Regions from separate parts of the Rahnella sp. PD12R genome, predicted to be linked through region 1. Evidence: predicted binding sites of a transcription regulator. Region 1 holds the regulator's gene; the other holds the start of a gene.
The links. Region 1 encodes CRP, which controls carbon source genes, mostly activating them, when cyclic AMP is high. Its sites were predicted from a motif close to ATGTGANNNNNNTCACAT; they were not measured.
Positions count from the first base shown of each region.

Region 2: KWG64_RS23535 (CdaR family transcriptional regulator) is a predicted target of CRP. The motif match lies at 2,319-2,336, and genes of this name have one in related genera.

Region 1 covers NZ_JAHTMS010000005.1:378,143-382,574, reverse strand. Annotated here, with positions in the region: gene KWG64_RS12815 (MFS transporter) at 1-359, opposite strand, end outside; gene KWG64_RS12810 (LysR substrate-binding domain-containing protein) at 564-1,475, shown strand; gene KWG64_RS12805 (OsmC family protein) at 1,477-1,884, opposite strand; gene crp (cAMP-activated global transcriptional regulator CRP) at 2,247-2,879, shown strand; gene KWG64_RS12795 (YccS/YhfK family putative transporter) at 2,941-4,432, shown strand, end outside.
Region 2 covers NZ_JAHTMS010000017.1:3,706-8,137, forward strand. Annotated here, with positions in the region: gene KWG64_RS23530 (MFS transporter) at 1-750, opposite strand, end outside; gene KWG64_RS23535 (CdaR family transcriptional regulator) at 1,056-2,216, opposite strand; gene degP (serine endoprotease DegP) at 2,434-3,879, opposite strand; gene dgt (dGTPase) at 4,209-4,432, opposite strand, start outside.

The DNA of each region.
Region 1 (4,432 bases):
ACCGCTTTGGCGCAGGAACACGGATAACCGGAATGCCCGACGCCGGAAAGAAAGCGAAACGTCACCAGTAAACCGAGGCCGAATCCCAGCAAACCGAAGCAGAGCGCGAACCCGCCGAGCAAAAACAGCGAGATACCGAGTACTTTCTTGTAGCCGAATCGGTCATTCAGCCAGCCAGCAGGAATTTGAAACAGCGAATAGGCCAGGAAGAAAATGCCTGTGATGTAACCCAGCTGCTCCGGTTGCAGGTTAAATTCCCGCTCAATCGGCAACAGCGCGAACCCCATCACCGTTTTGTCGATATACACCACCGCATAACCGACGAACAGCAGGAAGATCATCAGGGAACGACTTTTCATAGCGGATATCCCTTTTTGTTATCACCGCGTCAGAAGTTCTCACTGTCGGGCGAATAGTAAAATGCGACATGCATCACGTAATCAACTGAATAACAACACATTATTTATTCCAAATCTGAAGCTATCAGCTTTACAGGTTTGCCATAAGATGCAATTTTTGGGTAGGTGATGCTTTTTACTGATAGGGCTTTCAAGCGAGGCGACATGCGTTATTTACCGAAATTGCAGCAACTCAAGGTTTTCCAGCAGGTTATCCGCAGCGGCAGCATTCGCGGCGCGGCGCGGGCGATGAATCAGTCGCAGCCCGCCGTCAGCAGAACCTTGCGGGAACTGGAACAAACGCTTGAAACTCAGCTTATCGTGCGCGGCAATCAGGGCATGGCGCTGACGGAAACCGGCCGCGCCTTTGCGCAGCGCATGCAGTTTATTCTCGAAGAACTTGAACGCGCGGCGGATGAGATCCGGCAGATCAATCAGTATTCGCAGGGTTCGGTGGCTATCGGGTTTTCATCACTGCTGGCGCTGACGGTGTTTCCGGCTCTCAATGAAGCATTCAAAACGCAGTTTCCCCAGTCCAAACTGCTGATTAAGGAAGGCCAGCTTTCGACGCTGTTACCGGCGCTGCGTGAAGGGAAACTCGATTTTGCCGTCGGGACCGCCGGGCCGGGTTTTCCGCTGGAAGATTTGGTGCGTGAACCGCTGTTTAGCGCGCCGTTTGGCGTGATTGCGCGGCAAGGGCATCCGCTGGCAGGTGCCACCACGCTCGAAGAATTACAGGGCGCGCGCTGGGTGTTGCCGGAAACGGATATGGGTTACTACCAGCAGATTCAGCTTTCGATGAACGGCTTTAATGCGCCAGCCGGTGAAACGCCGGTAAGAACGGATTCGGTGGTGTGCGGGCTGAATATGGTGTTGCAGTCGGATTATCTGACGATTGTGGCGAAGGCGATGCGCGCGCCGTTCGGCTTGCAGGAAAGACTTTGCCTGCTCAATATCGATACGCTGCCGGAAGCGGAATATTGCGTACTCTATTCGCAGAAATCGCCGCTGACATTTGCTGCGCGGCGATTTCTGGATTTACTGCGAAGTCAGTGCCAGTCGTATCGCTGGTCGTGACTTATTCGGCGTTCACGACTTCAAAACTGTGGGTGATCGTCGCGGCTTTGCCCAGCATCAGGGATACAGAGCAATATTTTTCCGCAGACAGGCTGACCGCGCGTTCCACAATTTTATCCGTCAGGTCTTTGCCGGTGACGATGAAATGCAGGTTGATGTGCGTGAACAGACGCGGTGCTTCTTCGCGGCGCTGAGACGTCAGTTTCACTTCGCAGTCACGCACGTCGTTACGGCCTTTTTGCAAAATAGACACCACATCAATCGCGCTGCAACCGCCCGCCGACATCAGCAACATTTCCATCGGGCTCGGGGCTTTGTCGCCCGCATTACCGTCCATTGTGATCTGATGGCCCGACGCTGACTCACCTAAAAACGTCAGCCCTTCTACCCATTTTACGCGTGCGTGCATGTGCTCTTCTCCCGGTGGATAAATTCGTCAAATTTTCCCCTCAGACTACCCTTTCACCCAAAAACTGGCAACGTAACCCGATCGCCATCATGCTGAAGCGAGACAACAGAAGACAGCATTGCAAACCTGTGTTACAAACAAAGCCGAAACATACTTTCCAGTAAATTGCGGTGACGGTTTTTGCGGTTTAAGAACAGAACCCACGGTGTTAACAGCAATAATCAGGCTGTTTCACTCCGACATCCGCTTGCAGCATTTCTGGGGAGTTATATGCTGAAAGGGCGCTTTTTAAAGTAAGTGCCGTACAGGGAACTCTGAGCCCTGTGATTTTGGGCAGCGATAACAACAGAGGATAATAGCAAATGGTTCTCGGCAAGCCACAAACAGACCCGACTCTCGAATGGTTCCTGTCTCACTGTCATATACATAAGTATCCTTCTAAAAGTACGCTGATTCACCAAGGTGAAAAAGCCGAAACGCTGTACTACATCGTGAAAGGGTCGGTTGCCGTCCTGATTAAAGATGAAGAAGGCAAAGAAATGATACTGTCATACCTTAACCAAGGTGACTTCATCGGCGAGCTGGGACTCTTCGAAGAAGGGCAGGAACGCAGTGCCTGGGTTCGTGCTAAAACTGCCTGCGAAGTGGCTGAAATTTCTTATAAAAAATTCCGCCAGCTGATTCAGGTAAACCCGGATATTCTGATGCGTCTTTCCGCGCAGATGGCAAACCGTCTGCAAGTGACGTCAGAGAAAGTCGGCAACCTTGCCTTCCTCGACGTAACAGGCCGTATCGCGCAAACTTTGCTTAATCTGGCTAAACAGCCTGATGCAATGACCCATCCGGACGGGATGCAAATCAAGATCACCCGTCAGGAAATCGGCCAAATCGTCGGTTGTTCACGTGAAACAGTCGGACGTATTCTCAAAATGCTGGAAGATCAGAGCCTGATCTCCGCACACGGTAAAACGATTGTCGTTTACGGCACACGTTAATCCCTCAGGAATTGGCGCGACAGCTTACTGTCGCGCCTTTTTTATGGGCTAAGCTTTACCCATGACGCTATGGCGAAGACTGTTCTATCATCCCGAAGTTAACTACGCGCTGCGCCAGACGCTGGTGTTGTGCCTGCCTGTCGGTATTTGCTGGCTGTTTGGCAATCTGCAAATGGGCCTGCTGTTTTCCCTGTGCCCGGCCTGCTGCAACGTCGCCGGCCTTGATACCCCGCACAAACGCTTTTTCAAACGCCTGATTATCGGCGGTTCGCTGTTTGCCGTCAGCAGTATCCTTTTACAGGTGATGCTCGAAAACTGGCACATTCCTCTGCCGCTCATCATGTTAACGCTGGCTTTGCTGCTCGGCGTCACCGGTGAAATCAGTCCGCTGCATGCGCGCCTGTTGCCCGGCGCGCTGGTGGCCACCATCTTTACGCTGAGTATGGTCGGCGTGAGGCCAATGTGGCAGGCACCCGCGCTTTTTGCCGCCGGCACCGCCTGGTACGGGCTGTTTAACTGGGCGTGGTTCCGTATTTCCGAAGAACAACCGATGCGCGAAACGCTCAGCCAGCTGTATTTGCAACTGGCCGATTATTTCGAAGCCAAGTACAGCCTGCTGACGCAACATACCGATCCGGAAACTGCACTTCCGCCGCTGCTCAAACGCCAGCAGCAGGTTATCGACCTGATTGCGTTGTTGTATCAGCAACTGCACATGCTGCCGCAGCATGGACATCATCATCACCACAAACGGTTGTTCCAGCGTTTTCAGGTGGCGCTCGATTTGCAGGAGCACATTACGGTCAGCCTGCATCAGCCGGAAGAAGTGCAAAAACTGGTGGAAGAAAGCCACGCCGAAGCGGTGATCCGCCGGAATGCGCAGGTGATTTCCGCCCGTCTGCGCGTGATTGCGGACGATATTCTCTACCATCGCCTTTCCGAACGCTTCACCATGGCGAATGAGCTGGCGGCGCTGGAAAAAATCGCGGCGCAGAACCCGCAGAATCCGGTCGGCCAGTTCTGTTATTACCATTTCAGCCGTATCGCGCGACTGCTGCGGACGCAACGCCCGCTGTACCGCCGCGATCTGATGAACTCCCAGCCGCGCCTGCCTTTCTGGCCTGCGGTGAAAAGCTACCTGTCCTTTAAATCCTCCGCCCTGCGCAATGCCGCGCGCCTCGGGCTGATTCTGGCGATCGGTAGCAGCCTCGGGCTTTTCTTCAATCTGCCCAAGCCGTACTGGATTTTGCTGACCATCATGCTGGTCAGCCAGAACGGTTATAACGCCACGCGTGTGCGTATCCAGCACCGTGCACTCGGCACGCTGGCCGGTCTGCTGATTGCCGCCGGATTACTGAGGCTGGAATTGCCGGAAGGCATCACGCTGATTTGCATGCTGGTCATCACGCTGGTGTCGTATACCGTGCTGCGCAAGAACTACGGTCTGGCGGTCATCGGTATGACGGTGACCGCAGTTTATACGTTGCAATTGCTGGCGATGAACGGCATCCATTTTCTGGTGCCGCGCCTGATTGATACGCTGATCGGTTGCG
Region 2 (4,432 bases), on a different contig from region 1:
TTTCATTAACTGTTTGAGCTGTGAGGCTTTCTCGCCTTTGACTTTCGCCTTTTTAGTAGCTTTCTGATCCATATTGATCAGCGCGCCACCGGCTTCCATGTAGTCGAGTTCGGCCTGATTGACGCCCGGATGATCTTTCGGATCGTGGATCACTTTCAGCCAGATAAAGCTCAGGATGATCCCCAGTCCGCCCATGAAGAAGAAGACGTGTGACCAGCCTACGGCCTGTGTCAGCCAGCCCATAATCGGGGCAAAAATCACAGTAGCGAAATACTGTGCGGAGTTAAAAATCGAAACCGCTGTTCCGCGTTCCTGTGCCGGGAACCATGCCGCAACAATCCGGCTGTTGCCCGGGAAAGAAGGCGCTTCAGCCAGGCCGACCAGGAAACGTAATACGAAGAGGGAAACTACGATGCCGAAGCCGCTGAATATATCGACGAACCCTTGCAACAATGTGAATAATGACCAGATGAAAATACTGTAGAAGTAAACTTTTTTGGAACCGAATTTATCCAGTAACCAGCCACCGGGTATTTGTCCGATAACGTAGGCCCAGGAAAATGCCGAAAATATATATCCCATCCCGACAGAATCGAGACCGATATCTTTCGCCATTGCCGACCCTGCAATAGATAACGTCGCGCGGTCGCCGTAATTAAATGATGTGACGATAAATAACATCACCACGATCCAGTAGCGCGCATTAGTTCTTTTTTTCACGGCACTGGCTGATGAAACGATTGTTTCCATGATGTTCTCCGGAATTGAGAGTGATGCAAATACCCCAAGGTATAAGTCATTCCAGCCAGCCACAGAACTGTAGGGTTCAGAGAGGAAGGAAGAATGCCAGTATAAGAACAACCGGAAACCAACTCATTAGGCAAAGTGACAAGCATGGAAAGCGGTTTGCATTTATCTTGAGGCGAATGCCCAGTACCATGCGAGTCAGTTCACGAAAAGAGAATGGCTTGTGATTGACGTCACGTTTAATTAAATTCGGCAATTTCGTCCTGAAAATATCCGCTAAAGAAATACTTTCAGGACGCACAGATTAATTAAACCTGATCGTTATCTAATTGAAGTGCCACATACAACAACAGGCGATCGTCAAAATTTCCCAGATCCAAACCGGTTAATTCCGAAATACGGTTTAAACGATATTCCAGCGTATTACGGTGAATATAAAGTGCCTTAGACGTTGCCGTGGGTTGCACATTATTATGAAACCACGACGCCAGTGTACGCCGCAGTAATCCGTTGCCGTCGGTGGCCTTCAGACGCGCCAGCGGCCGCACCAGTTCATCGGCCTGCCAGCCGCCGCGAAGGCTGTCGAGCAGCACCGGCAAAATCAGATCCTGATAGAAGTAGCAACGCTGCTCGGGCATGCGCTGTTTGCCGACGGTCATGGTGGTTCGCGCGGTGCGATACGACCGGGCAATACTGCCGGGGCCGCTGAAGAAGTTGCCGAGGGAAATACGGACGCGCAGACGACCGGTTTCGGTCATGCGCGACAACAGATGATCGATTCGCTGCCGGTGACCGTCCGGATCCCAGCGATCGTAGCTGTTCAGCGCCGGTTTCAGCACCACCATTTCGGTGAGCGAAACAATCGCGATCAGGTTATCGCGCTCCGGCGTGGTCAGTAAGGTTTGCAGCTGTTGCAGCTCCGCCATCGCGGAATCCACGCCGAGCTGACCGCTGTCGACTTCGACCACCGCCGCCACGCGCGGGCGGTTCAGGTCAATGCCCAGACGCTGCGCCCACTCCATTAATGCAGGAGAAAGTTCGTCCACGCGGATCAGGTTCAGCACCAGTTCTTCGCGCAAACGGCTGTCCTGCGCGAGCATATGTAACAAACGCGCCTGCTCAAGCATCATTTCGGCGGTCATGCAGACCAGTTCGCCGTACTGACGCAGCTGCGACGGATTGCCTGTCAGGCCAATCACGCCGACAATCTGGCCATCTATGCGCAGCGGCAGGTTGATCCCCGGACGCACTCCGTGCAAATGCCGTGCAACACCTTCATCGATATCGACAATACGTTCCTGCGAAATGGACAACAGCGCACCTTCGTGCAATTCGCCAAGACGCTGATCGTCACCGCTACCGATTATTCTTCCCCGTCCATCCATGACATTCACATTACTATCAATGATTTGCATTGTTCGGGCAACAATCTGTTGCGCCAGCTTTGCATCGAGATGATACGCTGACATGATCCCCTGCCTTGCCTGTTTTATCGTTGTCAGACCAGCATACCCAGCGGCTTACGCCGACACATTATGCAAATGCCCAAAGAGCGAAAGCACCTATTGAAGTTGCGGGTAAGGTCACATTTTTAAGCAAATGCCCAAGAAAATTCAGGCGCGGATCGGGAGAAAAAAGCATAAAAAAAGGCACGCCGGAGCGTGCCTTGTGAGGACTGCCTGCGGATTATTGCGCCAGCAGGTAGATTGAAGAGTCACCACGCTGAATATCCAGCGCCAGTACAGACGGCTTGGTATCCAGAATTTTACGCAGCTCGCCTAAGTTAGCGACTTTCTGCTGGTTCACGCCCAGGATCACATCGCCTTTTTTCAGGCCAATGCTCGCAGCTTTTGAACCCGGTTTCACTTCGTCAACTTTCACGCCTTTCTGGTCGCCCGCGGTGCCATTGCTCAGCTCAGCACCTTCAATGCCGGTGAAAATGTTGCCGGATTCCACTTTAGGCGTTTGCGTGCTTTGCTCAATGGTCACGTCAACGTTCACCGGTTTGCCTTCACGCAGCAGACCCAGCGTCACTTTGGTGCCGATTGGCATGGTGCCGATATCCGCACGGAACGACGCGAAGCTGCTGATTGGCTTGCCGTTCATGCTCAGGATCACGTCGCCCGCTTTGATGCCCGCTTTTTCTGCGGCAGATTTCGGCATGACCTGGCTGATGAATGCGCCGCGCTGTGCGTCTACTTTCATCGCTTTCGCCAGCTCGGAGTTAAGCTCGGTACCCATGATGCCCAGTTCGCCACGTTTCACCTGGCCGAATTCGATCATCTGTTTGGACAGGTTTTTCACCATGTTACTTGGGATCGCAAAGCCGATACCGATGTTGCCGCCGTCCGGTGCCAGGATCGCCGTGTTCAGACCAATCAGTTCACCGTTCAGGTTAACCAGCGCGCCGCCGGAGTTACCGCGGTTAATCGCCGCATCCGTCTGGATGAAGTTTTCATAGTTTTCGATGTTCAGGCCGGAACGTCCCAGCGCAGACACGATACCGGATGTCACGGTTTCGCCTAAACCATACGGGTTACCAATCGCCACGGTGTAGTCACCCACGCGCAGCTGCTCGGAATCGGCGATTTTAATCGCGGTCAGGTTTTTGGCGTTTTGCAGCTGAATAACCGCGATGTCAGAACGTGGATCTTTACCGATCACTTTCGCATCGAACTTACGGCCATCGTTCAGCTGTACGCTGATTTTTGTCGCGTTATCAACAACGTGGTTGTTGGTCACAACATAACCTTTATCCGCATCAATAATTACGCCGGAACCCAGCGCACGGAAATCTTCTTTCTGTTCAGGTGCTGGCTGACCGTCAGGTCCCTGACCGCCGCCCTGACAAACCGGGGAGCCCTGGAACGGCGAACCGTCCTGGCACAGCGGAGAGTTCTGACCAAAGAATTGCTGGAACTGCTGGCCCATACGCGGTGTTTTCACCGGCGCGCTGCCTTCCACGTTCACACTCACCACGGACGGCATCACTTTTTCAAGCATCGGTGCCAGGCTTGGCAGCTGTGTGGTGCTCGAAGATGCGGTTTCGGCAGCCAGAGCAGACGAAACCGGGGCCATTGCCATACCAACACTTAACGCTAAAGCGCTGAGGAATAAAGTCGATTTTTTCATTTTTCAGGATCTCTTAAAATTATTGTGGCAACCAAAATAGTCGCGTTGTTTGGTAGTCGTGATACTGAGATGGTATTAATAGCGTGAAGTTCATCAGGGTCATACTGACAATGGTAAAAAAGTATTGTCATTATTTACAAATGGCGCTTTTTCGGACAGTTTCGTAAAGAAAATAAAAGACGTTTAAATTTAACCCTTAACTTTTACCCTAAATAATTCGTATTGCAGGAAGGCGGCAATTGAAGAAGTCCCGATGAGCTGACTGTAGTCAGTGATTTGGGCGACTGAATGCGGCCAACGCATCTGCAATGCAAAGTATGACGGGTAAATTATTCTGCCGCCATCAGACGTCTATATTCATCGTACGCATAAAGATCTGTCATGCCGCTGATATAATCCTGAATCATTCTCGCCCGGTAATAGAACTCCTGCGCGGAAAATTCCGAAACACCTGCGCCTTCGAGCGCCACGACGGCATTGTTATACGCCAGACGGTGTTTGGCAGAAATCTTATGCAACAGACGGGTTTCTATAGGATATTTCCTGTGCGTAT